Regions from separate parts of the Aromatoleum petrolei genome, predicted to be linked through region 4. Evidence: predicted binding sites of a transcription regulator. Region 4 holds the regulator's gene; each other region holds the start of a gene.

Region 1 (7,441 bases), 2.4 Mb from region 4:
GCGCGGAACATCGGCCGTCACATGGACGGTTATCGGGTAGTGGTCAACAAGTCGACTGTGCCGGTGGGCACGGGTGACAAGGTTCGTGCTGCAATCGCCGCGGAACTCGGGGCGAGGGGAGCCGACCTTTCGTTCAGCGTCGTGTCGAACCCGGAGTTCCTGAAGGAAGGGGCTGCGGTCGAAGATTTCATGCGCCCGGACCGCATCATCGTGGGCGCGGAGGACGAGCGCGCGATCCAGTTGATGCGGGAACTCTACGGGCCGTTCCAGCGCAATCACGAGAAGCTGCTGGTGATGGACGTGCGCAGCGCCGAACTGACCAAGTACGCCGCGAATGCGATGCTTGCGACCCGCATCAGTTTCATGAACGAGCTGGCGAACTTGGCCGAGGTGCTGGGGGCCGACATCGAGTTGGTGCGTCAAGGCATAGGCTCGGATCCGCGCATCGGCTGGCACTTCCTGTACGCCGGCTGCGGCTATGGCGGGTCGTGTTTTCCGAAGGATGTGAAGGCGCTTGTCAGCACCGGACGCGAGCATGGGCGCGACCTGTTGATCCTGAACTCGGTCGAGCAGGCGAACGACGCGCAGAAGCTGCGATTGGTGGACAAGATCGTGGCGCGCTTCGGGCCCGATCTTTCGGGAATGCATTTTGGTTTGTGGGGGCTCGCCTTCAAGCCCAATACAGACGACATGCGCGATGCACCGAGCCGGGTTGTGATCGGCGAGCTGTTCCGCCGCGGCGCGACGGTCGCGGCCTACGATCCGGTGGCCATGAGCGAGGCGCGCCGCATTTTCGGCGACGACCCGCGGCTGCGGTACGTCGATCGTCCAATGGCGGCGCTCGAGGGGGCCGATGCGCTGGTGATCGTCACCGAGTGGAAGGAATTCCGGAGCCCCGATTTCGTCCGAGTCCGTGAGCTGCTGCGTCATCCGGTGGTCTTCGACGGTCGCAACATGTACGAGCCGGTGACGATGAAGCGTGCCGGCCTCGAATATCACGGGATCGGTAGAAGCTGACAGTTGCGTGCACCGACGACGCTATAAGCTTATACCGCGACGCAGGTTATCGATTCGGTGGGCGGCGGCTTAAGATCGGGGCGGATCAACCATTCCGGAACAAGGCAAGATGGAATTCAAGACGCTCGATGATTATGTAGGTCAGACTCCGCTGGTGCGCCTGCAGCGCATCGGCGCTGGCCGCAACAACGTGATCCTGGCCAAGCTCGAAGGCAACAATCCTGCCGGATCGGTGAAGGATCGTCCGGCAATGTCGATGATCGTGCATGCCGAGCGGCGCGGCGACATCCGTCCCGGCGATACCTTGATCGAAGCGACGAGCGGGAACACCGGCATCGCGCTCGCCATGGCGGCGGCAATCCGGGGCTACCGCATGATCCTCGTCATGCCGGAGAACCAGAGTGTGGAGCGTCGCCAGACGATGCGCGCCTTCGGCGCCGAACTGGTGCTGACACCTCGCGAGGGAGGCATGGAGATGGCGCGCGACGTCGCCGAGCGCATGCGTGATGAGGGCAAGGGCATCATCCTTGACCAGTTTGGCAATCCGGACAATCCCTTGGCGCATTACGAGGCGACCGGACCGGAGATCTGGGAGCAGACGGGCGGGCGTATCACCCACTTCGTGAGCAGCATGGGAACGACGGGTACGATCATGGGTTGCTCGCGCTTCCTGAAGGAAAAGAATCCCTCGACCAGCATCATCGGTTGCCAGCCCGAGGAGGGATCGCAGATCCCCGGCATCCGCAAGTGGCCGGAGGCCTATCTGCCGCGCATCTACGAGAAACCGCGGGTTGATGCGCTGGAGTACGTGAGCCAGGCCGATGCCGAGGAGATGACGCGGCGGCTCGCGCGGGAGGAGGGCATCTTCGCGGGGATTTCGTCGGGTGGGGCGATACACGTGGCCGTGCGTCTCGCCGCCAGGCTGGAGAATGCCGTGATCGTCTCAATCGTCTGCGACCGCGGTGACCGTTATCTGTCGACGGGCGTGTTTCCCGGCTGACGATCTTTCTGGAGACCAGCGCATGCCGGTGCTCGTGTTCGATATCGAAACCATTCCGGATGTGGCCGGCATCCGCGTGCTCAACGGGCTGCCCGATGAGCTCAGCGACTACGAGGTTGCCGAATTCGCTTTCCAGCAGCGCCGCGCCGTGGGCGGGAGCGATTTCCTGCAGCATCACCTCCAGCGCGTGGTGACGATTTCCTGCGCGTTGCGCGATGCGAATCAGTTCCGCGTGTTTTCGCTGTCGGAGCCGGACAGCTGCGAGGGAGAGATCATCCAGCGCTTCTTCGACGGCATCGAGCGTTACACGCCGCAGATCGTGTCGTGGAATGGCGGCGGGTTCGATCTGCCGGTCTTGCATTACCGGGGATTGCGACATGGGGTGTCCGCACCGCGCTACTGGGACCAAGGTGAAGGTGATTACCATGACTCGCGCGATTTCAAGTGGAACAACTACATTGGCCGCTATCACAGCCGACATCTAGACTTGATGGATTTGCTGGCGATGTACCAGCCGCGTGCGAATGCGCCGCTGGATGAGCTCGCCAAACTGATGGGATTCCCGGGCAAGCTCGGAATGGATGGTTCGGCGGTGTGGCCGGCCTGGCAGGAGGGGAGAATTGCCGAAATCCGCGACTACTGCGAGACCGATGTCGTGAATACCTATCTCGTGTATCTCGGTTTCCAGCGCATGCGTGGCCAGCTCGACACCGCGGCCTACGAGGCCGAGCTGGATGTCGTGCGCCAGTCCCTCGCGCGCATCGATGCGCCGCACTGGAAGGAATTTCTCGCCGCCTGGCCGGCGGCTCGCACATAGGGAGGTATCCGGATGTCCCTGATCGCCACCATCGTCATCGGTTTCATCGTCGGCTTGCTTGCCCGCCTGCTGCATCCGGGGAGGGACGGCCTCGGCATCATCATGACGACGCTGCTCGGAATTGGCGGCGCGATGCTCGCGGGCTACGGCGGCCAGTTTCTCGGCCTCTACCGCCCGGGCCAGCCCGCCGGCTTCGTCGGCTCGGTCATCGGCGCGATCGTGATCCTGTTTGTCGTCTCGCGCCTGAAGAAGTAAACGGCTGAATAAAAAAACGGCCAGCGCGAGGCTGGCCGTCGGTGTCGCTGACAGAAGCGGCCAGGCCGCCTCCCGCGCTTAGTAGACGTCGTGTTGCGTGTTGTACACGTTGAAGTGGCCCGTCGGTGTGATCAGCTTGGGATCCTTGATCACGGTCTTCAGCTCCAGGGTCTTGTCATCGACGATGACGATCGCCGACTCCTTGTCCTTTGCCGACCACACCGAGAACCAGACCTCGTTGCCGTCCTTGTTGTACTCGGGCTGCACCACGCGCTTGGCACCGTCGTCCTTCAGACCCGCCCAATCGCCGATCGGCAGAACCTTGTAGCCGCCCTGCAGGTTCTTCAGATCATACACGGCGACCGACTGGCTGACCTTGGCCTCCGGATGCAGCGGGTTATCCACATAAAGGTGGTTCGACTTCGGGTGCGTCTTGATGAACAGCGAACCGCCGCCCTGGCTCTTCAGGTTCTCGACGAGCTTCCACGCGTATTGCTTGTGGTTCTTCGGGTCGGTGCCGATCAGGGCGATCGATTCGTCGCCGAGGTGGCCGGTCGCCCACACCGGGCCATACTTCGGATGGACGAAATTGGCGCCGCGTCCCGGGTGCGGGATCTTGCCCACTTCAACCATGCCGGCGAGCTTGCCTTCCTTGGCGTCGATCGCGGCGATCTTGTTCGACTGGTTCGCGGCTACCATGAAGTAGCGCTTCGAGAGATCCCACCCTCCGTCATGCAGGAAACGTGCGGACCCGATCTCGGTCATCTTCAGGTTGGTGATGTCCGAGTAATCGACCATCATCGTCTTGCCGGTTTCCTTCACGTTGACGACGAACTCGGGCTTGAAGTGCGAGGCGACGATCGAGGCCACGCGCGGTTCGGGATGATATTCCTGCGTATCCACCGTGAGGCCGCGGGTGGACACGATCTTGAGCGGCTCGAGCGTGTCGCCGTTCATGATCACGAACTGCGGCGGCCAGTACGCGCCGGCGATCGCCAGCTTGTCCTCGTATCCCTTGAACTTCGACGTGTCCACCGAACGCGCTTCGAGACCGATGCGGATTTCGGCAACGTTGTCGGGCTTTTCCATCCACAGATCGATCATATTGACGCGGGCGTCGCGACCGATCACGAAGAGGTAGCGACCTGATGCCGAGATGCGGGAGATATGCACCGCATAACCGGTCTTGACGATATTGATGATCTTCTTCGTGTCGCCGTCGATCAGCGCCACTTCCCCACTGTCGCGCAGCGTGGTCGAGAAGATGTTGGAGATGTTGTAGTTGTTCATCTTCTTCTTCGGCCGCTGCTCGGGCGGAACGATGACCTTCCACGTCTGTTTCATGTCGGCCATGCCGAACTCCGGCGGGGTGGGCGCCGTCTGCTGGATATAGCGCGCCATCAGGTCGACTTCGTCGTCGGTGAGTTCGCCGGAGGTGCCCCAGTTTGGCATGCCTGCCGGCGATCCGTACTTGATGAAGACCTTCAGGTATTCGCTGCCGCGCGCCAACGTGATGTCGGGTGTAAGCGGCTTTCCGGTCGCGCCCTTGCGCAACACGCCGTGGCAGCCGGCACAGCGCTGGAAGTAGATGTTGCGGGCCTTGTCGAATTCGGCCTTGCTCATCTTGGGAGCGTCAGGGTTGCTGTCCTTGTACAGGTCCACATCGGCCAACGGCGAGCCGCCAGCCTGATACTTGGCCTCAGCCTCGCCGATGTGCTTTGGCTCTTCCGCAAAGGCCTGTGCGATGGCCAGCGGCATGCTGGCGAGGATGATTGCGCCGGACAGCCATTTACCTTGCTTACTCATTGCGATCTCCCTTCTGAAAGATGTCGTGTGGAAAGCCTTGCAGAAGCGAAGACTGATCCTCATCCGACTGCAAATCCTTAACCTCGATCAAATTGGGGTCTTAGTCAATACGTCTATGACGTGATCACTGTGCGCGGGCCGTTCAAGCCGTGAGCGCGAGTTCCTCGTGCTGCGAAATCTGGCCTAGGAGACCATGCAGTGAAACGATAGAGCCGACCATGATCAGCGCAGGTGACTTTATTCCGGCGCGCTTCACGGCTCCCGCAAGACGATCGACCCGGTCCGTAAGCGTGATCTGGCGACTGGTCGTGCCGGCGTGGACCACGGCGGCCGGCGTGTCGCGTGGAAGGCCGTGGGCGATGAGTTCGCAGCAGATGATGTCGAGTGCGCCCAGACCCATGTAGATGACCACCGTCTGATTTGGGCGTGCGAGTGCTGGCCAGTCCAGGTTCACGCTACCGTCCTTGAGATGGCCGGTCGTAAACACCACCGAGCGCGCGTGATCCCGATGGGTCAGGGGCATGCCCGTACAGGCAGAGATGCCGCAGGCGGCCGTGATGCCCGGCACGACCTCGCACGCGACGCCGTGGTCGACCAGTTCCTCCATCTCCTCGCCGCCGCGTCCGAACATGAAAGGGTCACCGCCCTTGAGCCGCACGACATCGACGCCGGAGCGTGCGAGTTCGACGAGAAGACCGTTGATCTGGTCCTGTGGCAGTGCATGGTTACCCGATTCCTTGCCCACGTATATAAGCCGTGCGTTGCGATTGACCAGTGCAAGGACGCCTTTGCCGACGAGATGGTCATAGACGACCACTTTCGCATGTTCGATCAGGCGCGCCGCCTTCAGTGTGAGCAGGTCCGGATCGCCGGGGCCGGCGCCGACCAGGTAGACCTTGCCGACGGAGCGGAATGCGTTGCCGACGCTGCACTGCCTCGGGTCGGTGACGCCGTTGTGCGTGCTCATGGGTGGCTCTCCAGGATGCCGCGTGGATCAGTGCCCGCGCGGCAGGTTCTTGTTGGCAAACAGCTGAATCGCGCCGACACTGTATCCCTACGTCTCGTCCGGGAAATTAACCGATATCAAGGATCGCAGAATGCCGTGCGCTTGATACTTGCCTCGCCGATTCTGATGCCGGTCCCTTTGATTCGGGAGCGTGGGATAAGGCGGGTGTGCCAATTTTCAGGAGTTCGCGGCGTGATGAGTTGGGTGTTCCGGACGATGACCTTCGCATTGGTGGTGTCGATGCCGACCATGCCCGCATTCGCTCAGCAGACGGCACCTCAGCCAGAGCGGGTGCGCGAATTGGTGCATCTGGTGCGCCAGGACTGCGGCTCCTGTCACGGACTCACGCTGCAGGGCGGATTGGGACCGGCGCTGACGGTGGCGGCCCTGCGCGAGAAGCCGCGCGACAGCCTTGTCGCCACCATCCTTGGCGGCCGCCCCGGCACGCCGATGCCGCCCTTCCGAGGCATCGTCGTGGAGGACGAGGCAGCGTGGATTGTCGAGCGACTTCAAGAAGGTTTTCCGGTAGATGCGGGTGCCGCGCGTTGAGCGGGGTTCCAGCATCCCTGCGTTTCGGATATGAGATGAGGGACCAATGCTGCATCTGATCGTGAAATACATGTGGTGGATTCCGGTAGTGGTGCTCTTGTCGGCATGTGCGACGCAGCCGCCGCTGCGTGGCACTGGCGACCTCGGGATCGTAATCGAGCGCGCGACGGGGCAGGTGCAGGTGATCGAGACATCCGGCCGCAGCTCGCTCGCGCAGGTTTCGGGACTCGGCGACCTCTCGCATGCGTCGGTCGTCTTTTCCCGCGACGGGCGATATGCCTATGTGTTCGGGCGCGACGGCGGGCTCACCAAGGTCGATCTGCTCACCGCCAGGATCGTCGGGCGCGTCGTGCAGGCGGGCAATTCGATCGGCGGGGCCGTCTCGCAGGATGGTCGCCTGGTGGTGGCGCAGAATTACGAACCCGGTGGGATCAAGGCCTTCGACGCCGACACGCTGGAACTCGTGGCCGACGTTCCGGCCGAATTCGGTTCGGAGGGCAAGCGCTCGAAAGTGGTCGGTCTCGCCGACTTGCCGGGCAATCGCTTCATCTATTCGCTCTTCGACGCGAACGAAATCCGCGTCACCGATCTCTCCGACCCGAGGAATCCGAAGACGGAGCGCTATCCGGCCGGAAAGCAGCCCTATGATGCCTTGGTCACCCCGGACGGCCGCTACTATATTGCGGGCCTGTTTGGTGAGGACGGCCTGTCCATGCTTGATCTCTGGCAGCCCGGGCAGGGCGTGCATACGATCCTGCCCGGCTACGGTCGCGGTGAACAGGCGCTGCCGGTGTACAAGATGCCGCATTTGCGCGGCTGGGCGGTCGCCGCCGGACGTGCCTATCTGCCGGCGATCGGCCGGCATGAGGTCCTCGTTGTCGAGCTCGGGAGCTGGAAGGAAGTTGCCCGCATTCCGGTGAAAAGCCAGCCCGTGTTCGTCATGGCGCGGCCGGACGGGCGCGAGGTGTGGGTGAATTTCGCCTTTCCGGAC
Region 2 (7,441 bases), 1.1 Mb from region 4:
TGCGCCTTGGCGGCGAGGAGCTGCGCCGACTGCAGGCCGAGCAGGCGTTGGCGCAGGGAGGTGAGGCGCTCGGCGGCCTCCGCGGCCTTCGGCCGCAACGCCTGCAGTTGCTTGTCGAGGACGAGGACGTCCGCTTCGAGCTGTTCGATGCGCGACTGGCGGGCGAGTTCGCCGAAGTGGAATTCGTTGGGGCGGCCGAGGTGGCGCGCGCCACGGCGTTCGCGATGGTAGCCGTCGCGGGTGATCCACTCGACTTCGCGTGGGAGGTCCCGCGCAGCCTCGACGCTGTCGACGCGGCGGATGCGGTTCAGGAGGTCGGCGAGCCAGCGGGGGATGGGCGCCGAAAAGCGCACCACCTCAGCGAGGCTGCGCAGCGCGGCGGGGGGCGCTTCCTCGCGTTCGGGGACGACGAAATGGCGAAAACGCTCCCGCTCGCCGAGAGCCCAGGCCGTGTGCCGGTCAGATTCGCGTTCGAGCAGGATCACATGGCGGTAGGGGCGCAGCACCGCCTCGAGCGCGGCCTGCCAGGTGACGTCGGTGACTTCGATGACTTCGGCGAGGCCGCGATGTGCGATGCCGTTCTCGTCGAGCAGGGCGCGAAAGCGGGCGACCTCGGGGTCGCTCGGCGGTCCGGCCCGGTTCTTGGCGTTGCGCAGGGTCTGGGTCTTGTCCTCGAACTGCGCGATCAGTTCCCGCTCCCGCTTGCGCAGTTCGGCCAGTGCCGCCTCGGTGGCCTCGTGTTCGCGCTCCAGGGCGACGGCATCTTCACCGTGTTCGGCGGCGAGCTGCGCACGCAGGGCGTCGCGCTCGGCGAGTAGCTTCTCGCCGTCGCGGACCTGATCGTGCGCCACGAGGTGTACGGTCTCCGCTTCTTCAAGGATGGCGCGCAGGCGTTTTCGCTCGGCTTCGGCCATGACCTTCTCTGCCTGCACCTCATCGAGACGCTGTCGGGCAGCGCGGCGCTCGGCCTGGCGGGTAATGCGCTCATCGCCTTGCCGAGCGATTTCCATTCGCTCGGCGGCGACGTCGCGCGCGAGTTCGGCCGCTTCGAGGCGCGGGATCACTTCGCCGTCGAGCGCCTGCGCCTCGTCGGTGAGTTGCTTCCACAGCAGGTAGTTGTCGGCTTCCAGACGGCGCCCTTCGGCCTGGGCGCGCAGGCGGTCGAGATCGAGGCCGAGGTCGTCGAGTTCGCGTTCGGCGCTTTTCTGCTCCTCGCGCGCCGCCTGGTAGTTGTCGAGAACCTCCTTGTCGCCGAACACGTCGAAGACCAGCTCCAGCAAGGCCTTGGGCGAGTATTCGCAGAGCTTGTCGGTATCGCCCTGCTCCAAGGCCAAGACCTTGGCGATGGCCGGGGTCAGACCACCCCAGGCAAGGCGGTTCTGGTAGTCGCGCAGGCCGACCCAGTCCTCGTTGCGTTCCAAGTCCTCGATTGCGACGTCGCCGTCGACGATCGTGTAGTCGCGCGTCCATTCGCCGCCGCCGCGCCGGATGCGGCAGGCGAGGGTGACTTCATCCTGAAGGCAGGGGAAGAAAGGGCGCCGCCCGGTGGAGCCCGGCTGGTTGGCGACGACGGCACGGATCCAGGCGAAACTCCGTTCCGCGCGGCGCACGTAGCGACGGAAGTCGCGTTTGCCTGAGCAGCGAAGGGCGAACAGGGTGCGCAGGGCGTCCAGGAGCGTGGTCTTGCCCGAGCCGTTGGGACCGACGATGGTGATGATCTGCGCGTCCAGCGGCAGCGTGAAGCGACGCCAGTAATCCCAGTGGACGAGTTCGAGCTGTTTGATATGGAACATCAGGCTTCTTCCTCGTCGTACGGCTCGTCGGGCAGGACATCGGCCTGTTCGAAGGCGTTGTGGTCCGCCAGGGCGTGACCTGCGCTGGCGAGGACCTCGGCGAGGGTCCCGTGGATGATGCGGTCGGCCAACACTCGGTAGTCGAGGGCCACGTCGAGCAGCGGCCCTTCATTGATGATGCCATTGCGGCGCTCGATGAACCCCAGGCGCGCGAGCTTGCCAAGCATGAAGTTCTTGACCTTTGTGCGCCCCCCGAGCCGCGGGCCGAAGTCCGCGATCAGCGAGGCCTCCGACAGCGCCGCCGAGACGCTTTCGCCGTGCGCCATCGGCTTGTCGGCACCGAACATGTCGCCTTGACCGTCGTCGGCAAGCTCGCGACGCGTGACCTGTCGTTCGCGCTTGGGCAGGATGATCAGCGACCAGATCACCACAAGGAGAGCGATTTCGTCGCGCGTGAGTCCAACGTTGCTTGCCGCATACTCGCGGCGCGCGCCGAATACCGGTTCCATCATGTCAGGAGCGAGCGCGACGGCGACATGGCTGGCGTAAGGATTGTCCTGCAGTTGCAGTCCGATCGCGGCAAGACGGTGGTCGAGTTCGACGCGGAAGGATTCGTCCACCAGCGCGCGCCGCACGAGGCGGTCGCTGCGAGGCAGCCAGCGATTGGCGACGAGCCGCGCCGTGAGGGTCTTGAGTTCGTGTTCCATCAGGCGTCCTGCAGGGGTGTTTCGACGGCAGCGGGCGCGACGGTGCCGCAGGGCGTGATCGTGCCATCGGAGATCGCGGCGATTTCGTCCTCGTCGACGCGCACGAGGCGGTCGCCGAACTGAACGTCCACAGGCAGGCGCATGAAATCGCCGATCGGGCCGTCGGCCGGACCCGCAGATTCGCCGTCCGCGAGGAGCGCGAGGAGCGATAGCCGGTAGGCCGCGGGCGCGAACCCGCCGCCGGCGACGATATGCTGCAGCGGCGCGCTGTCCGACAGCCTGGCGATGCGTCGCGTGAGGTGCTCGAGCAGGGCGAGGTCGTCGTGCTCTGGCGCGGTGCGGACGTCAGCAGCATCCGGGGGCGGCAGAGCCAGTTCGGTCTCATCGGTGCGGACCTCATCGGACAGGACAGCCTCGGCGCGGTCCAGCAGTTCATGGCCCCCCGCGAGGAGCGTCGTCTCGGGCACTGCCGCAACGGCATCCTCGGCAAAACGGGCGAGCATGCCGGCATCGAGCCGGCGCAGCCAGGCGGCAACGTCGGACGAGGAAATGCCCGACGCGCCGAGGGTCACGCGCTGCGATTCGATCTTGTTCAGGGCGCGCTGAAAGCCTGCGTCGACACGGGCCAGCCGGGATTGCGCGAGGCCGATCCGCTGGGCGATGCGGGCGATTTCGAACGGCACCTCGGGGTCGGCGAGGAGGCCGTTGAGAATCTCCGTACCGCGCGCTAGCCAGCGCTCGTTGGCCGAGAGGCGGCGTCGCGCCCCAAGGATGTTGAATTCGGATCCTGAGGCGATCGCTTCCTCGAAGTGCCAGGTGAGGTCGTTGAGCTTGGACAGAAGGTGACCCAGCGCCTCCGGCGTGATGCTGCCGACCGCCTGAAGCCCGGCGAGCTGCGCGGTGAGGAAGCCGAGTTCCGCGTCCTCCTCGGTCGAGAAACGAAGCACCATCGTGATCGCCGCGACCGCGTTGCGGCCGAGGTCTGAAACGCGGTACAGGCCGTCTTCGCCGAACTCGAGCAGCGCGTTGTCGCGCAGGCGCTTGAGGACGGTTTCGAGTTTGACGTCGTCCAAGTAGGTGAAACGCGCGCGCAGGGCCTCCGGCGACCAGCGCGGCGAATCGGATTCCTGGCCGATCTCGCGCAGCACCAAGAGGCGCAGCATGACCTCGGTCTCGGAGCCGCGAAACAGCGTGATGAAGGCACCCACGAGCGGCGCGGCCGAGGCGAGCATGCCCAATTCGGGCACGTCGTCCGCGGTGACGCCCGGGGCGAGAGAGTCGGTGAAGTCGAGCGTCATGCAGCGCGTTGCGAAACTGCGTCAGACACCCTGCTTGAGGCTCGCCGCGATGAAGTCATCCAGGTCGCCGTCGAGCACGGCCTGGGTGTTACCGACTTCGTAGTTCGTACGCAGATCCTTGATGCGCGACTGGTCGAGCACGTAGGAGCGGATCTGGTGCCCCCATCCGATGTCGCTCTTGGAGTCTTCGAGCTTCTGCTGCTCGGTCTGGCGCTTGCGCAGTTCCAGCTCGTACAGGCGGGCCTTCAGCATGGACATCGCTTCGGCCTTGTTTTTGTGCTGCGAGCGGTCGTTCTGGCACTGCACAACGACGCCCGTCGGTTCGTGCGTGATGCGCACCGCGGAGTCCGTCTTGTTGATGTGCTGGCCGCCGGCGCCGGAAGCGCGATAGGTGTCGATGCGCAGGTCGGCCGGATTGATGTCGATCTCGATCGAATCATCGACTTCCGGATACACGAACACCGACGAGAAGCTGGTGTGGCGACGCGCATTGGAGTCGAACGGGCTCTTGCGCACGAGGCGGTGGATGCCGGTTTCGGTACGCAGGAAGCCGTAGGCGTACTCACCGCTGACTTTGATCGTGGCGCCCTTGATGCCGGCGACTTCGCCCTCGGACTCTTCCATCAGTTCCACAGCGAAGCCCTTGCGCTCGCAGTAGCGCAGGTACATTCGCTCGAGCATTCCGGCCCAGTCCTGGGCCTCGGTGCCACCCGCACCCGCCTGGATTTCGATGAAGCACGAGTTCGGGTCCATCGGATTCGAGAACATCCGGCGGAATTCGAGTGCGTGCACCTTCGCCTCGAGAGGGGCGAGGTCGGCTTCAACCGCCGTCAACGTATCCTCGTCGTCCTCGGCCTGAGCGAGTTCGAACAGGTCTTTGAGGTCGATTGACGACTGTTCGATGTCGCGCAGATTGACGACGACATCCTCCAACTGACGCTTTTCCTTGCCGAGGTCCTGAGCTTTCTCGGCATTGTTCCACACGGCCGGATCTTCCAGCGCGCGGGTTACTTCTTCGAGCTTCGACGCCTTTTCGTCGTAGTCAAAGATACCTCCGAAGTTCGCGACCGCGGGCCTGCAGGTCGTCGAGTTTCTGGGAGATAGCGTTGATGCGTTCGGCTTCCATGGCGGGGCTCCGGGCGATTCTGGGAAACCCGTGAGTATACCCCGATCGGATCACTCCGCGCGCTTGGCTACGTATTGGAAGACGTTCGCGCGGGCCGGAAATGCAGACGGCGACCCGCAGGTCGCCGTCCAGTGCCCCGGACGCTGCCGGGATCAGAACTTGTAGCCGACGCCGACCATGTACACCCACGGATCGATCTCGACACTAACCTTGACCTTGCCGAGCGCGGGGTGCCGCGCCGTGGCATGGCTGTCGATGCCGATACGCCAAACTGCCGCATTCAGCACGATCTTGTCGGTCAGCATGTAGTCGATACCGGCCTGCAGGGCGAGCCCCCAGGAGTCCTCGCGATCGAGATGAGAAAACCCTTGAGCCTTGCGGGCATCCGTCAGATCTTCATTGAAGAAGGTCGTGTAATTGATGCCGGCACCCACGTATGGCTGCCACTTCGAGCTGGAATCCATGGGGAAATACTGCAGCGTGACCGTCGGCGGCAGTTGCTCGATGGTAGCGAGCTTGCCGTTGAGGCCTGCGGGCAGTCCCTTGACGCTGACGCTGTGCTTGAAGGGAGTGGCGGCGAGCAGTTCGACGCCGACGTGGTCGGTCAGCATATAGCCGAACGTCAGGCCGAGTTGCGTGTTGTCGCTGACGGTGGCATTCGAACCGGCGATCTTGCCTGTGGCACTCGATGAGACATCGGAGCCCCCCATTTCCGGGTTTACCGTCGCCGCACCTGCGCGGACAACGAAGTCGCCAGCCTTGTAGGCGTGCGCAAACGGACTTGCTGCGCCCAGGGCGAGCATGGATGCGATGACGAGCGATTTTTTCATGAGCTACTCCTCTTGCATGGCGCGAATGAACTATGGGGCATAGTACCCACTTTTCAGTCGTGGCTATGTGCGCCGCACAAATATTTGGCAGAGGTTTGACGAATATCAAAATAAAACCACGCTCGCCACAGTGTTATCGGCCGCATAGCGCGTCAATCGAGGCCTGCTGGCCATTCCAGCGCTTCGCAAACCCATATGGCAATCGCTGCCGATTGAAGGCGTCGTTAAGCCAAAAATCTTTAGTGGGTAACCGCACCCATATTTTCCGCGTCGCCGTATAGAAATTGCGCATGCGCGCACCGTTTGAATACCGACCCGCGAACGCGGCGATGCGGCCGAGGTAAGATGACGATTCCTCCAGCAGGACCTTCAAGAAGATACACATGTCCATCGAAGTCATACGTGCCGATTATCATAACTCCGAGCATGCCGTCGCCATAGTCAGGCTACTCGACGCCTATGCGCGCGACCCGATGGGTGGAGGGGAAGCATTGCCGACAGCGGTCAAGGATAGGGTCGTGGGGGCGCTTGCTCGCCAACCACATGCGTTCAGCCTGATCGCCTTCGCGGAAGGCGTCGCAATGGGGTTGGCGAATTGCTTTGAGACTCTCTCGACCTTCGCCGCGAGACCGCTCATCAACATCCACGATTTCGTCATTCTCGCGGAATACCGCGGACGTGGCGCGAGTCAGCTTCTGTTGGAGGCGGTGGAAACCGTTGCCAAGGAGCGCGGATGCTGCAAGATCACCCTGGAGGTGCTCAGCGGCAACGATGCTGCGCGGGCGGCGTACGTGAAATTCGGGTTCAGCGATTACGCGCTCGACGCAAGCGCCGGCACCGCGCTGTTCTGGCAGAAACCGCTCGACAATCCGCCGCCCGGCGTCACCTGAGCAGGGGTTGCGCCCGGCGACCCGACACTCAAAGGAACTTCGGCGCCATCCGCGAGATATGCCGGAGGGACGGCAGCGCGAAAGCCAGACCGACGACGATGCCGGCAATCACGTCGAGCACGACGTGCTGGCGGGTGGCTATCGTCGACCACAGGATTGCCAAGCAGAGCAGGGCATTTCCCCAGCGCAACAATGCCGGCGCACCCACGGAGCGCGCGATTCGCTCGAGCCATAGCGCGCTGAATACCGACGATGCAACGTGCAGCGACGGACAGGCGTTGCCGGCTGTGTCCACATTCTTGATCATCGCGAGTTGCGGGTATTCAGACCAATCGATGCCGGCAGACGGCACCGCGGTCGGAAGCACCCAGTAAATGCCGAGGCAGAACGCGCACAGGAGGGAGATCCACACGCCGAACCAGAGCAGCGGGCGCAGGCTGCCAATGAAGGCAGGGGGAAGCGACACGTACACCCACAGGCTTGCGTAGATCGGGAATGCGGCCGCGGAAAAGGGGATCCAGGCGTCTGCGGCAACGCGCGGCATCATGGTCGGAGCGGTTAGGGGATCACGCAGGACCGTGAAGTACCCCATGAAGAACAAAACCATGAAAATCATGGTTCCCGCCGCCTTGAGGGGCCAGAGCGTCGCGAAACGGGTCGCCAACTGGCGGAACCAGGTGGAGCGGGGCGCAGCATCCAGCGGCGTGGCGGAGAGTGTCGTCATGGCCGGCGGATAGTACCAAACATCCGCGAACGCACTTGAAACGACCGAGCCACCTATGGTGAAACATTTGATT
Region 3 (7,441 bases), 890 kb from region 4:
ATGCTGCTCAAGTTTGCCGAAGAGATTGCGGTGCGCAGCCCCGCCTATGCGATTGCGGCGCGCCTGATGTTTTCCGCGCGTAGCGCCGGCGGGTTCGACCGGCTCTACCGCCAAGCGCATGACCGGGTGCGCGGCAAGCCCCTCGCGTTCAGCGCTTTCCAGGCGAGGCTGGGGCTGCGCAAGCTGGCGCGGGTGACAGCGCGGCAGAAGCGGCTCAACGCGCAGTGGGAGGCCCTTGCGCGCGATCTGCCGGCGCGCTTCGTCGCCCAGCGGCGCAGCGATTTTGGCCGGCCGGCGTTCTACAATTTTGTTGCGCGCTTCGACGGCGATATCGGCGCCCTGCGCGCTGCGGCGCAACGGCACGGTCTGGACCTCGGCATTGGTGGCGAGGTGATGGACGATACCGCGGCGATGCTCGGTTTCGCGGACTGTCCCGGAGCGGCGGGGGCCGCCGCGCAGGCGGTCCTGCTTCCGCTTTACGATGGATTGTCGGAGGCGCGGCTGCGGCGCACTGTCGCCGTTCTCCGGCGAATTGCGGAGGAACTCGCATGAGCGGCACGGAGCATCCGGTCGTCGTGCTGCGCATTGATCGCGAGGCGGGGCGTCACACGGGGCATCCGCGTCACCTGCATCCTGCGCTCGACCTGATGTACGTGCAGGCGGGCCTCGAGCAGGCGCTGCAGGTTGCGGTACCGTTGCTCGACGGCTGGCTGGGGCAATTCCGCGTCGAATCCTTCATTGCGCGCGTGCTGGCGCTGAAGCCGCGGGTCGCGGTAATCCGCGCCGTGACGTGGTGCCTGGAGGAGTCCGTGCGCGTGGCGGCGGCGCTGCGCGCGGCTGGCGTCGTCACGATCGCGGTCGGGCAGCAGGTGCAGCACGTGGCACGGACGCGCTTCGGCGGTTGGAACGAGGCCTACGATCTCGCCGTGGCGGGCGAACCCGAGGAGCAGGCGCCGCGCTTGGCGCTGCGCGTGCTGGCGGGCGAGGACCTTGCCGGTCTGCGCGCGGAGTGCCGCCGACGCATGGACGCGGGCGAGGTCGCCCTCGTGGAGGCTCCGCACGCGCTGCCCCGTCCGCGCTTCGGACGCGATGCGCTGAAGACATATGCCTTCCCCTTTCCGGTGCGTGGGCGGCCGGCGGCGCGCTGGGGCTACGTGCTCACCGCCTGGGGCTGTCCGCGACCGTGCCGCCACTGTACCGCCATCGTGCGCAAGAGCGTCGGGCGCGACCTGCGGGTGCGCCCGGTCGGCGATGTTGTCGACGAGGTGCTTGTGCTGCAGGCCGCCGGTGCGCAGGCGATCGCTTTCGAGGATGATTCCCTGCTGGTGCATCGCGGGCGCTTCCTGCAGTTGGCCGACGAGCTGGTACGGCGTGGCGTGGGGCTCCCATGGATGGCGAATGCCCGTCCCGACGAGCTCGACGAGGAGCGGGTGGCGGCGGCAGCGGCGGCTGGAGCAGTGTTGTTGAAGGTGGGGGTGGACAGCGGTTCGGCCCGTTTGATCGAGCGCCTGGGCAAGACTGCGGATGGTGCGGGGTGGATCGCCGCGACCGAGTCGGCCTTCGAGCGGCTGGATCGGGCCGGTATCGGCTCGGTGGCGCTGTTCATGGTCGGCATGCCGGACGAGACCGAGGCCGACGCCGAGGCGACGCTGGCGCTGGCGCGGCGCATCCGCCCGGACTACCTGCAGATGCAGATCTACCGGCCGTATCCGGACGTGCCCTTGTGGGGCGAGCTGCCGCAGCAGTCGCGCACGCACGGCGCCGAATACCATTACCTGACGCCGGCGACGAGCTGCAGCCTCATTCCGCCGGTGGCGCTGGCGGCCCTGCAGCGCCGTTTCTACCGCAGGTTCTATTTGAGCCCGGGGTTCGTCGCGCGCCACCTCGCCCGCCACTGGCGGCACTACCTGTCGGTGGCCGGGCTTGCGCGTGCCCCCGGCGCGTTGGCCTACCTGATGCGCGGCGCCTGAAAATCTGCACACCGGCCCGGCGTGGGGCCGGGCCCGTGCGGAGGTCAGTGACCGGAGCAGCCGCAGCCACCACCGCCACCACCGCAGCCGCCGCCGGTGGATGCCGGGATCGGAGCGGGCTCCTGGTCGCGTGCGCCGAGCTGGATGCGGAAATCGATGACGATGTTGCCCGGTTCGCGCGCAACGTAAGCGATCGCGACCTGGGCGCCATAACGCTGCTGGATCTGGTTGAGGAGGGGCAGCGGGTCGTGGTCGTTCACGAAGCGCATGGTTTCGCCGTCCTCGAGGGATTCGAGGGCGCCGAAGATCGCGGCGTGGCGGAAGCGCTTGGCGACGCCGCGGGCGTCAAAGGGAAAGACGGTGTTGTCGAGGATGGGCAGTTCGCTCATGAGTCGGGTCTCCGGGTTGGGGCGGCGATGGCGATATGAATGGCTTACGAAACAAGTACGGGGGTGCCGCAGGGTTCCGATCGTAGGGGGCGCAGGTGCCCCGCGCCTTGAGCCAGAACAAGAATTCACCCCCGTCCTCGCGAGTGCGAAGGGACACGGACGGACGCCCGCGATATGACGATGCACAGGATTCTTTCCGATGTGTTATCTTTAAATAAAACAAGAACATATTCAGGAAAGTGGATGAGGCGACCTGGGCGGAGTCCTTGCGGGCGGCGGAAAGCTGAGGCGATGGGGGGTGTCGCTGCGCCGAGACGCATGCGCCTGGGCCTGCGCGGCCGCTATGCACTGTACGGTGCGGCGCTGACCACGCTGGTCGTGGTCGTGATGGCCGCCTTGTCGTATTTCAATGCGCGCACGCTGGTGCACGGCATCGCCGCCGGGCACCTCGCGCAGATCGCCAGCTCGGTGTCGGAGCGTATCGAGCGCACGCTGGACCTGGCGCATCGCGAGCTGGTCGCGCTTGCCGGACAGCCCCTGCTGTCGAATGCGCTGCTCGACTCGCAAGGGCGCGATGCCTATCTGAGACCCTTTCTCGCCCGCCACACGCTGCCGACATCCGTCGACTACAACCTCGTCCTGGTCGATTACCGCGGCGACGCCGTCGCGGCGCGCAAGGCACCGCGGAGTTTCCGCGGCGAGGCGTGGTTGTCGGAGAAGGTCCTGCGCGGCGAGACGCATGTCGCCATCGAGCAAAGCGGCCCGGATGCGGTGCTGCGCATCGCGGCCCCCATCCTCGTGAATGCCACCGGAGCCTTCGAGGGGGCGCTGGTGTTCGAGGCGAACCTCAGCCAGTGGTTGCATGGCACGGGGTCACCGTTCGACCTGAACGACGACGGTCTGGTGGAGGTGGCGCTGAGCGCGGGTGGGGGCGTCGTCGTGCAGCGTGCCTTTCCGGGCAACCCGGCGCGGCTGGTGACGAGCGCGCACGGGGTGAGCGCGGGCTTGCCCCTGTCGGTGCCCTTGCAGGTGAGCGTGAGCATGGATGCCGATGTCTTCGAACGGCCCATCGAGCGCTTGCTCGCCGAGCATGTGGCGTGGGGCCTGGTCGCGATCATGCTGGTCGGTGCAGGCAGCTACGCGCTCGCGCGCGCGCAGACGCGCCGCATCGAGGAGCTTGCCAGCGAGGCGCGCGAAGTCGCGCTGACAGGGCGGCCGCGGCAGGGCTTCGGCGCGGGGCGCTTCGGCAACGACGAGGTCGGGGATCTTGCGGCGAGCCTGGTGCGCCTGCTCGAGGAGTTGAAGGCGCACGAGAGCGAACTGGAGACGCTGGTCGAGGAGCGCACTGCGGACCTGAACCGTGCGCAGGCGATTGCACATGTCGGCAGCTGGGTCTATCTGCCGCGCGAGCCCAGGCTCGAGTTGTCCGCCGAGACGCGACGGCTTTTCGGCTTGTCGGCCGAGTTGCAGCTGTCGTGGCAGGTGCTGTTGGACGCCGTGCATCCCGAGGATCGCGGCATGGTGCGCAGGGCATGGAAGCGCGTGCTTGCGGGCCGGCCTTTCGACATCGAGCACCGGGTGCTCCTGGGGGAGGAGGTCCGCTGGGTGCGCGAAATCGCCGAACGCATCGTGCTTCCGGGTGAGCCTCCGCGCTGCGTCGGCACGGTCGAGGACGTCACGGCGCGGCGCCTCACCGAGGCGCGCATGCGCGAGGCGATGGTGGTGTTCTCGGCGTCGAGCCAGGGCATCATGACGATGGACGCGGAGGGTACGATCACGTCGGTGAATCCCGCTTTCTGCCGCATCACGGGTTACGCGGCGGAAGCGGTGATCGGGCGCAAGGCCACGGTCTTCGGCTCGGGACGCCAGGACGAGGCCTTCAACGAGGCGATGTGGTCGGCGCTTGCGAGCTGCGGCGAGTGGGAGGGGGAAGTCTGGAACCGGCGTCGCAGCGGCGAAATCTACCCGCAGTGGCTGACGGTGTCGGCGGTGCGCGGGGACGAGGACGGTGTCGTCGAATATGTGGCGATGTTCAGCGACATCACCGAGCGCAAGCAGCATGAGGACGAGATCTGGCGCCAGGCCAACTTCGACGCGCTGACCGGGCTCGCGAACCGCAGCCTGTTGTACGACCGCCTCGATCGTGCGCTCGCACATGCGCGCCGCAATGGCAGCAAGGTCGGCTTGCTGTTCCTCGATCTCGACGGTTTCAAGTGGGTGAACGACACGCTGGGCCACGACGTCGGCGACGAGCTGCTGGTCGAGGTCGCGCACCGCCTGAAGGACTGCGTGCGCGAGCAGGACACCGTGGCGCGCCTGGGCGGGGACGAGTTCACGATCGTGGTAGGCGATCTGCAGGACGCGGAGCATCTGCGCACGGTCGGGGAGAAGGTGCTGGGCGTTCTGGAGCAGCCGATCGCGCTGCCGGCCACGCGCCACCAGATCTCGGGCAGCATGGGAATCACGGTGTTCCCCGACGATGGCGACGACGTCCACAGCCTGCTGCGCAACGCGGACATCGCGATGTACAAGTCGAAGCAGAACGGCAAGAACCGCTTCCACTTCTATGCGCGCGAGATGCAATGCGATGCGCTCAAGCGCATGCAGATGGAGGCGGACCTGCGCACGGCGCTCGCGCGGGATGCCTTCACGCTGGAATACCAACCCATCGTCGCGGCCGCCAGCGGCGAGCTGTTCGGTGCCGAGGCGCTGATCCGCTGGTCGCATCCGCAGCTGGGATCCGTGTCGCCCGCCGACTTCGTGCCGGTGGCGGAGGACAGCGGACTGATCGTGCCGATCGGTGCGTGGGTGTTGCGCGAGGCCGTGCGCCAGATGCATGCCTGGCGCGAGATGGGCCATGCGCTGTCGCATCTTGCGGTGAACGTCTCGGGGGTGCAGTTCCGCGACCCGGCCCTGCCCGAGCTGGTCGCCGAGGTGATGGACAGCTATGCCGTGGCGTCGGGCGCGTTGACGCTAGAGATCTGCGAGTCGGTGATGGTCGACGCCAACAGTGCAACCGAGAAGCGCATGCGTGCGCTGAAGGATCAGGGGGTTGCGTATTCCCTCGACGACTTCGGCACGGGATTCTCGTCCTTGTCGTATCTGAAGCGCTTTCCGGTCGATATCGTGAAGATCGACCGCAGCTTCGTGCGCGACTGCCCCGAGGACCGCAATGACGTGCATCTGGTGGAGGCCATCATCAACATGGCGCACAGCCTCGACCTGAAGGTGGTTGCGGAAGGCGTGGAGACGCAGGCGCAGGCGGATTTCCTGCGCGAGCGGGGATGCGATTACCTGCAGGGTTACCTGATCGCGAAACCGCTGCGCGCAGAGGCCTTCGAGGGGCTGCTGCGCGGCCGCGAGCCGCGAGCCGACCGCCGGGGGCTGTCGCTGGTGGCGGGCTGAAATCCGCCCTGCTTGCCGGGCCCTTCGACCGGCTCACGGCGAACGGCGACGTTGTTAGTCCGTGTATTCGAAGCGCACGCGCTTGACGTTGCACAGCAGTTCGTAGGAGATGGTGTTCGCGGCTTCGGCGATGCGGTTTACGGGGACGTTGTTGCCCCACAGTTCGACGCGGCTGCCCAGCTTCGCGTCGGGCAGGTCCGTGAGGTCGACGGTGAGCATGTCCATCGATACGCGACCGATCAGGCGCGTGCGGATGCCATCGACGGCGACGGGGGTGCCGTCCGGCACGGTGCGCGGATAGCCGTCGGCGTAGCCCATCGCGACCAGGCCCACGCGTGTGTCGCGCTCGGCGTGGAAGCGGGCGCCGTAACCGAGCGGTGCCCCCTCGGGGATCTCGCGGATCGCCATGACGGCGCTCTCGAGCGTCATCACCGGGCGCAGGCTGTTGGGCTCGCCGGGCATGGGGTCGGCACCGTACAGCAGGATGCCCGGGCGCGCCCAGTCACGGTGCGCATCGGGCCAGCCGAGGATGGCGCCGGAATTGGAGAGGCTGCGCGGGCCCGGCAGGTCGCGGGTGGCAGCGTCGAAGGCGGCGACCTGCTCGGGCGTCGACAGAATGTGGGGCTCGTCGGCACGCGCGAAGTGGGTCATCAGCGTGATGCTGCCGACCCGACCGTTATCCTTTAGGCGCTGCCACGCGGCACGCAGCTCGTGCGGCATGAAGCCGGCGCGGTTCATGCCGCTGTTGACCTTGAGCCACACGTCGAGCGGCAGCGCCGGCTTGGCGTGGTCGATGATGCGGATCTGCTCGGCGTGGTGCACGACCATCCACAGGTCGTGGCGCACGACTTCGTCGAGTTCGGCGGCGTCGAAGATGCCTTCGAGCAGCAGGATGGGCTGGTCGATGCCGGCCGCACGCAGTTCCAGCGCTTCCTCGAGGAAGGCGACGGCGAAGCCGTCGACCTCGGGGGCGAGGGCGCGCGCGCAGGCGACGGCGCCGTGGCCGTAGGCGTTGGCCTTGACGACGGCGAGTGCCCGGCCGCCGTGGCGGCCGCGGGCGAGGCGGTAGTTGTGACGCAGGGCGTCGAGATCGATCAGGGCGCGGGCGGGTCTCATGCGGCGGGGGAGAGGTTAAGGCCTTGCGAGCGGGAAGCCGCTACTTTGCCATAACGCGCGAGTCCCAGATCGGAATGACGGATCGCCGGCTGGCGGCCGGTGACGAGATCGGCCACCAATTGCCCGGAGCCGCAGGCCATGGTCCAACCCAGCGTGCCGTGGCCGGTGTTGAGGTAGAGCTGCGGATAGGCGGTTTCGCCGACGATGGGCGTGCCGTCCGGCGTCATCGGGCGCAGGCCGGTCCAGAATTCGGCCGCGGGGATGTTGCCGCCGCCGGGGAAGAGGTCGCCCACGACCATCTCCAGCGTCTCGCGGCGGCGCGGGTTGAGCGCGAGGTCGAAGCCCGCGAGCTCGGCCATGCCGCCGACGCGGATGCGGTCGTCGAAGCGGGTGATGGCGATCTTGTAGGTCTCGTCTAGCACGGTCGACACCGGCGCCTTGGCGGCGTCGACGAGCGGCACGGTGAGCGAGTAGCCCTTCACCGGATACACCGGCAGGTGGAGGCCCAGCGGCTTGAGCATCTGGCGCGAGTAGCTGCCGAGCGCGAGCACGTAGCGGTCG
Region 4 (7,441 bases):
CAGGGCCTGGATGATCGAGCGGCGCAGCAGGTCGTCGGCGGTGAGCTCGATGCCGCGCAGGACGGGCAGTTCGTCGCGATCGAGGGCATCGTAGTACTCGTCGAGCGTCTTCACGTTCTGCGAGTACACCGGACCGATCTTGCCGATCGCCGAGACGCCGAAGGCCAGCAGGTCGCACTCGGCCTGCGTCGAATAGCCCTGGAAATTCCGGTGCAGGCGCCCCTGGCGCTGCGCGATCGTCAGCTCGTCGTCCGGCTTCGCAAAGTGGTCCATGCCGATGTAGACATAGCCCGCCTCGGTCAGGCGGCGAATCGCCAGCTGCAGGATCTGCAGTTTGGTGTCGGACGTCGGCATGTCGTTGATCGCGATGCGCCGCTGCGGCTTGAACAGGCCCGGCAGGTGGGCGTAGCTGTACAGCGAGATGCGATCGGGCGACAGCTCCAGCACCTGTTCGAGCGTGCGGTTGAAGCTGATGATGTTCTGGCGCGGCAGGCCGTAGATCAGGTCCATGCTGATCGACTTGAAGCCGGTGGCACGGGCGGCGTCGATCACGAGCTTCGTTTCGTCGTAGCTCTGGATGCGATTGACCGCCTCCTGCACGTCCTCGTTGAAGTCCTGCACACCGACACTCATGCGGTTGAAGCCAAGGTCGGCCAGCAGCTTGACCGTATCGAAATCGACCTTGCGAGGATCGACCTCGATCGAGTATTCGCCGTTCGGCACCAGCGTGAAGCGCTTGCGCACCGAGTCCATGAGCTGGCGCAGCTCGTCGTGCGACAGGAAGGTCGGCGTGCCGCCGCCCAAGTGCAGCTGCGTGACCTGATGGCTGCCGCCCAGCGCGGCCGCCTGCATCTCGATTTCCTTATCGAGATATTTCAGGTACTTGGCCGAGCGCGCGTGATCCTTGGTGATGATCTTGTTGCACGCGCAGTAATAGCAGATCGTGTTACAGAAGGGGATGTGGAAGTATAATGAAAGCGGTTTACTCACGCCGCCCACACCGCGCTGCGCCAGCCAGTCCCGCAACGCACGGGCATCGAACGCTTCGACGAAGCGATCGGCCGTCGGGTAGGACGTGTAGCGCGGCCCGTTGATGTCGAACCGACGAATCAACTGCTGGTCGAAAACTAGGTCTTTCTGACTGGTCATGGTTGTATCGCTTGAGTGCATTCCGTACGATCTCAAAAAGCCGCAGTTTCGTGGTTGACGTGGATCAACGGTACATTCCGACGGGCGCCTGCCACTTCTCGGTCGTCGTAGAAGGAACAATATTATCGTGCAAATGAAGGCGACGGTGCCGATTACAGTTGCGAGTCTGAAGGTCGCATGCTCCCAGTGCAATCTGGTCGAGTTGTGCCTGCCGTTCGGGATGTCGGAATCGGAAATCGACCGTCTCGACGAACTCGTCGGCGCACGTCGCAAGATCAAGCGCCAGCAGCACCTGTATCGCGCGGGAGATCCTTTCGAGGCAATCTACGCGATCCGCGCCGGCTCGTTCAAGACCGACGTGCTGCTCGAGGACGGACGCGAACAGGTCACCGGGTTCCAGATGACCGGGGAAATGCTCGGACTCGACGGCATCAGCACCGAAGCCCATTCCTGCAACGCGATCGCGCTGGAAGACAGCGAGGTGTGCGTGATCGCCTACAGCAAGCTCGAGGAACTGTCGCGCGTGGTCGAGGGACTGCAGCTGCAGTTCCACAAAGTGATGAGCCGCGAAATCGTGCGCGACCATGGCGTGATGACCCTCCTTGGCTCGATGCGTGCGGAGGAGCGCCTGGCGGCCTTCCTGCTCAACATGTCCCAGCGTTTCACGGCACGCGGCTTTTCTCCGGCGGAGTTCCACCTCCGCATGACCCGCGAGGAGATCGGCTCCTATCTGGGCCTCAAGCTCGAGACGGTGTCACGTGCCTTTTCGAAGTTCCAGGACGAAGGGCTGATCGCGGTTCAGCAGAAGCACATCCGCATTCTGGACATCGTCGGCCTGAAACGGCTGATCCAGCACCCCACGCCGCGCCCCTGAAGGAGTTTTCCACCATCATACGTCCGCCGGCCGCGGGCGTTATTGACGCCGTCGCGCAGTCATCGTGCCGGACAGGGCGGCGATGTCTTCTTCGGACAGCAGCTTGCGCGCAATCGGCAGCAGTTCGCCTTCCTCGCGCTCAATGTGGCTGCGATAGGCGCCCGCAAACGCGTCGACGTCCGCAGCCGTGAGATCGGCCCCTTCTCCGGCGGCAATGCGCTCGAGACGTGCGCGCATCCGCGCCCAGCCGGCAAAGAGCTTCTGGTGATCGGCAAGGATCCAGTCGATGAGCGCGCCGAGTTCTGCACGCCGGGCCTCATCGGCACGCGCGCGCAGGACGGGGAAAAGGTCGTCCTCCTCGTCCTGATGATGCTTCACGGCGGCGACGTCGAAGTAACGCATAACGTTGACGGCCGCCTGCTGCGCCTGCTTGTCGGGACCATGCTCCGGCAGCCATGCGGCGAGCCGTGCCAGGGTCGCAAGCTGCGCCTGCAGGCGCTCATGGCAGGCCTCGAGCATCTCGAGAGGCGTCTCGAAACCGGGTGAAGAAGGGATCAGCGATTCGGTCATTGGAGAACTCCGGCAAACGCGAGGAATCCTGCCGGGTTCTTGCTCAGCGCCACCGACACGATCCATGAAAAGACAAGCAGGGCCGCGAGCAGCGCCATTACCCGGACGCGCATGTTGCGTCCCCAGCGCAGCGCGGTCGCCCCAAGAAGAATATAGCCGACAAGCGCGACAACCTTTGCGGTGACCCAAGGCGCGACCAAGGGGTACTGGCCGCTCATCGTCGCCAACGTGATCGCGCTGCCGAGAAACACAGTGTCGATCACATGCGGCAGAGTGCGCGTGACGCGGTGATCCACCAGGGGGCTACGCAGCATCATCCACACGCCCTGCAGCAGAAAGCCGCTGATGCTCAGAATCGCGCACAGGATGTGCAAGTGCTTGACCGTCAGGTACATGCGCTCAACCCGGGCGCCCGTCGCTGCGCGGCCGCCAGTAGATCGGCAGATAGCGCGTCGCCCAGGCGCCGAACACGCCCAGCCAACCTAGCACAGCCAGCAGCATGACGAGCGCCGACCAGCCTGTGGGGACGAGTTCGGCCGCGATCCGCACGACGACCACGGCTTCGAGACCGAGGAAAAGCCCCCAGGTCAGGCGATCTGCTGCGAGCTTGCGCCCCGAGTGCCCGAGCGTGACCCGCGACACCATCGCCATCAGGACGGACCCGAAGAATCCGACACCCAGCGCATGCAGTGGAGCCATGCCCAGGATGCTGTACCCCAGCAGCGACGCCACGCTCTGGATTGCGAAGAGCGTCAGCGCGATTCCCAGCCACAGAAACCCGATGTGGAGCATGCCCAGAAGGGGTACCTTCATCGCCGGCACCGGCCGCCACTGCCGTGACAGCCACAGGGCGGCAACGGCAGCGGGGACGTCGACGATCCAGCGCAGCGACAACCATCCCGCGACGTCGATCAGGGCATGCGTGACGCTGCCGCCGACGACCAGCACCATGACCCACAGCGGACGCACCATGACGTAGGAAGGGATCACGCTGCTGGAGAAGAAGGGCACCATGCGATGGCACACGCCGAAGAACACCGGCAGCAGCGAGCAGAACACCGCAAGCTCGATCGCGATGCGCGCCCAGACCGGATCGCCGCTCAGCGCAAAACTCAGCCAGGCAAGAACGGCCAACATGCCCGCGATCATTGCGTAGCACACGAGGCGGGCATGCAGCGCCTCGAGGTCGCCATGATGCGCGACCTGCCACAGGATGCGCTGCATCCCGCCCCATCCAGCGAGCACGAACACCAAGCCGCCCACGGCAACGCCCGGCACAACCATCCCCACGGTAACGAGCGCCCAACCGGCTGCGAGCAGGCGCCACGACCACAGCCAGCGGCCCTCCGCAATCTCGTCATATCCCTGCCAGCGTGGCATCGCGGTGAGGAGAAATCCGAACATGAAGAAGGGAAAAATGCCGCCCGTCACGAGCAGTGCGTGCATCCACCCCGGTGGAAAAACCCATCCGATCGCGGGCAGCAGCCCGGCGCGGGCGCCGAGTTCGGCAGCCCACAGCGCAAAGCTCACGAGAAGCATCACTCCGCCGGACAGGAACATTGCCCGGTGCGGCGCGACAAACAGCATGAAGGTGCTCGAGGTCGGCTTTGCCCCTCCCTGCGCCTTGTCCGTTGTCGCGCCCAGCGGAGACAGTCTCCGGGCCGCAGGGTCGCGGCCCGTGTTGGGTTGCGGGTTAGAATGCACAAGTTTCCCCACGGAGTCTGAAATGCCCAACCGTCCAGTCGATATCCCCACCGCGCTGCGCCAAGTTTCTTTCTTCGGCGAACTGACCGCAGAGGAGATCGACCGTGTTGCCCGCTTCACCCGCGAACGCCATCTCGAGAAGGGCGAAATCCTGTTCCAGCGCGGCGCCCCCGTGCACGGCTTCTACTACGTCGTTTCGGGTCAGATGAAGCTCGCCGTGTCGTCCGCTCAAGGCAACGAAAAGGTCGTCGAGATCATCAGCCCGATGCACACCTTCGGCGAGGCCGTGATGTTCCTCAACCGCCCGTACCCGGTGTTCGCCGAAGCCCTCAGCGCGACGCAATTGCTGCACATTGGCCAGGCGGTCGTGTCGGAACTCATCGACCAGGATCCGGGATTCGCACGCAAACTCCTCGCCGGCATGGCGATCCGACTGCATGGCATGATCCAGGACGTCGAGACCTACTCCCTGCGCTCGAGCATGCAGCGGGTGATCGGCTATCTGCTGCAGCAGGTCGATGGCGAGAGCGACGGCGCCTGCGACATCGCCCTGCCGACGAGCAAGCAGGTCATCGCCTCGCGGCTCAATCTGACCCCCGAAACGCTGTCGCGGATTTTTCACGACCTGTCCGAAGCCGGACTCATCACGGTACACGGTAAGCACATCTCCCTGCTGGACCCCGCCCGCCTGGCCCGCCATCAGGGCTGACCGGCACCCGCGGCGGGGCTTTCAGGGGATTCTCGGTGCGCAGGCTTCGGGTCACCTTGACAGGCGTCAATCGGGGGTAGCGCCTCGACCGGCAAGCGGGAATCGGATCAGCGCTCGAGTACGTATTGCCCTGGGGCCCGGGCAATCTCGGGAAACACCGCGGACGCGGCAGGGCGGGCATCGACAAGCTCGCCGCAACGCGGCTTGAGCCAGGCGACCCAGTCGTTCCACCAGCTGCCGTCATGCTCTTCGGCGTGCTTGCGCCAGTCGTCCGCCTTGTCCGTACGTCGGGCTGCCCCGACCCAGTACTTGCGCCTGGGCGGATTGACCGGCGGATTGACGATGCCGAGGATGTGGCCCGAACTCGACAACACGAAACGCCGCGGCCCGGTGACGAGATTGTTGACGCGATACGCCTGCGCCCACGGAGCGATATGATCGTCCTCGGCCGCGACGGCATACAGCGGCTGAACGATGCGGGACAGATCGATCGGCTGCCCCGAAATCGTCAGGCCATCCACCTCGATGAGGCGATTCTCGAGATAGAGCTCGCGCAGGTACCACGAATGCATCGCATATGGCATGCGCGTGGCGTCCATGTTCCAGTACAGCACGTCGAAGGGCGCGGGCGCCTCGCCGTACAACCAGCCGTGTACGACGTAGTGCCAGATCAGGCTGTTGGAACGGAGCAGGCGGAAGGCGGCGGCCATTTCCTTGCCTTCGAGGAAGCCCTTGCGAGCCATGTTCTCGGAGAGGTAGCGGACACTCGACTCATCAATGAATACCTCGATGTCCCCGGGACGATGGAAGTCGACGAGTGTCGTGAACAGCGTCCAGTCCGCCACCGGAACCTCGTCCTGCGGGAAGCGTCGATTCGCCCACGCCATGTACATTGCCAGGGCCGTGCCGCCTATGCAGTAGCCGACCGCGTGCACCTTGGCCGCGCCGGTGAAACTGCGCGCCGCTTCGACGATGGCATGGACGCCCTCCTCCAGATAGCTGTCGAAGGTGACATCGCGCATCGACTGATCGGGGTTCTTCCAGCTCGTGATGAACACGTCTAGGCCCTGATCCAGCAGATGGCGGACCATGCTCTTCTTCGGTGTGAGATCGAGAATGTAGAACTTGTTGATCCACGGCGTGACGATCACGACCGGTTCGGCATGCACCTTCGGCTGCGTCGGCGCGTAATGGATCACCTCCAGCAACCGATTGCGGAACACGACCGATCCCCCGGTCGTGCCCAGGGTGACCCCCACCTTGAAATCGCCCGGACTGCTCAGGCGAATCTCGCCCGCATCGAGGTCCGCGAGCATGTTACGTACGCCTTCGGCGAGGCTCTCGCCCTTCGTCTCGATGGCCTTGCGAATCGCGACCGGATTGGTCCAGAAGAAGTTGGTCGGCGCAACCGCGTTCAACCACTTCCGCCACCAGAATGCGGCACGACGACGCTCCTTGCTCGAGAGCCCTGGCGTGTCGAAAAGCGAGTCCTGCATATGGTGCGTGAACGCGAGGTACCACTCCTTCGTCAGATCCCAGGTCGCCGAATCCGTCCACACAGGATCGCCAAACCGCTCATCGTCAGCATTGGGAACGACCGGATCCTTGCTCGCAATTCCCATTGCACGGCAGGCGGAATGCCATTGCAGGCGCCACAGGTCGCTCGAGAGTTCCACCATCCGTTCGGCAAGTTCCTGCGGGTGGGCTAACCAGGCAAGCTGTGCATGCATGATCGGGGCAGCCATCCCCAGCGGATCGACAGTCCCTTCGACGCGGTCGTGGATTTCGCGAAGCGCGCGCCGCACGGATCGCTGAGGATCTCCCGCACCACGCTTCCGTCCCGCAGTTCCGTTCTTCATGTCCCGACGCTCCCGCCCATCGCAATGACGCTCAAATCAAACTATAACAGTGCCCCGCCGCGGGAACCGTGACGTGCGGCCAGCCGAAGCGCTCATCCACGGCATCCGCCAGCGCCGTTGCCGCCTGCAGCTCGCCATGCACGACAAACGTACGGCGTGGCGGCTGCTCGAAGTGCGCCAGCCATTCCAGCAGCGCGGGCTGGTCGGCATGGGCGGACAGCCCGCCTATGGTGTGGACGGCGGCCCGCACCGGGATCCGCTCGCCGAACAGCGTGATCGCGCGCGCACCGTCAACCAGGCGCCTGCCGAGCGTGCCGGCCGCCTGGAAACCGCAGATCACGATGCTGCATTCGCTGCGGTCGATGTTGTAGCGCAGGTGATGCTTGATCCGCCCCGCCTCGCACATGCCGCTTGCGGAAATGATCACGCGCCCGGACCGTTCGTTATTCAATGCCTTCGACTCTTCGACATCTTGAACGAACCTCAGGCGAATACGCTCGCTGTGGGCACGGATCCAACCTAGCAGCTCGCGCGTTTCGTCGTCCCACAGTTCGTCGTAACGCAGCGTGAGCTCGG

What was found. The regulator FNR, encoded in region 4, switches genes on or off when oxygen is low (the NO sensors DNR and NnrR bind a similar motif). The targets are predictions, from matches to a motif close to TTGANCTAGNTCAA.
Region 1: the regulator FNR is predicted to act here: its motif matches at 5,969-5,982, upstream of cobA (uroporphyrinogen-III C-methyltransferase).
Region 2: the regulator FNR is predicted to act here: its motif matches at 5,850-5,863, upstream of ToN1_RS23345 (OmpW/AlkL family protein).
Region 3: the regulator FNR is predicted to act here: its motif matches at 2,467-2,480, upstream of ToN1_RS13965 (DUF2249 domain-containing protein).

The regions. Positions count from the first base shown of each region.
Region 1 is NZ_CP059560.1:1,595,781-1,603,221, reverse strand. Features, by position in the region: gene ToN1_RS07405 (UDP-glucose dehydrogenase family protein) at 1-1,017, shown strand, start outside; gene cysM (cysteine synthase CysM) at 1,127-2,017, shown strand; gene ToN1_RS07395 (3'-5' exonuclease) at 2,040-2,834, shown strand; gene ToN1_RS07390 (GlsB/YeaQ/YmgE family stress response membrane protein) at 2,847-3,089, shown strand; gene ToN1_RS07385 (nitrite reductase) at 3,168-4,895, opposite strand; gene cobA (uroporphyrinogen-III C-methyltransferase) at 5,038-5,862, opposite strand; gene ToN1_RS07375 (c-type cytochrome) at 6,142-6,450, shown strand; gene ToN1_RS07370 (cytochrome D1 domain-containing protein) at 6,497-7,441, shown strand, end outside.
Region 2 is NZ_CP059560.1:5,095,469-5,102,909, forward strand. Features, by position in the region: gene ToN1_RS23325 (AAA family ATPase) at 1-1,793, opposite strand, end outside; gene ToN1_RS23330 (hypothetical protein) at 1,793-2,500, opposite strand; gene ToN1_RS23335 (hypothetical protein) at 2,500-3,798, opposite strand; one part of gene prfB (peptide chain release factor 2) at 3,820-4,842, opposite strand; one part of gene prfB (peptide chain release factor 2) at 4,844-4,924, opposite strand; gene ToN1_RS23345 (OmpW/AlkL family protein) at 5,077-5,754, opposite strand; gene ToN1_RS23350 (GNAT family N-acetyltransferase) at 6,138-6,644, shown strand; gene ToN1_RS23355 (phosphatase PAP2 family protein) at 6,673-7,368, opposite strand.
Region 3 is NZ_CP059560.1:3,060,318-3,067,758, forward strand. Features, by position in the region: gene ToN1_RS13955 (aminotransferase class I/II-fold pyridoxal phosphate-dependent enzyme) at 1-552, shown strand, start outside; gene ToN1_RS13960 (B12-binding domain-containing radical SAM protein) at 549-1,970, shown strand; gene ToN1_RS13965 (DUF2249 domain-containing protein) at 2,015-2,359, opposite strand; gene ToN1_RS13970 (putative bifunctional diguanylate cyclase/phosphodiesterase) at 2,678-5,764, shown strand; gene alr (alanine racemase) at 5,819-6,880, opposite strand; gene ToN1_RS13980 (D-amino acid dehydrogenase) at 6,877-7,441, opposite strand, start outside.
Region 4 is NZ_CP059560.1:3,949,132-3,956,572, reverse strand. Features, by position in the region: gene hemN (oxygen-independent coproporphyrinogen III oxidase) at 1-1,149, opposite strand, end outside; gene fnr (fumarate/nitrate reduction transcriptional regulator Fnr) at 1,283-2,023, shown strand; gene ToN1_RS18005 (hemerythrin domain-containing protein) at 2,063-2,593, opposite strand; gene ToN1_RS18000 (SirB2 family protein) at 2,590-2,988, opposite strand; gene ToN1_RS17995 (NnrS family protein) at 2,993-4,180, opposite strand; gene ToN1_RS17990 (Crp/Fnr family transcriptional regulator) at 4,320-5,006, shown strand; gene ToN1_RS17985 (PHA/PHB synthase family protein) at 5,114-6,751, opposite strand; gene ToN1_RS17980 (MBL fold metallo-hydrolase RNA specificity domain-containing protein) at 6,897-7,441, opposite strand, start outside.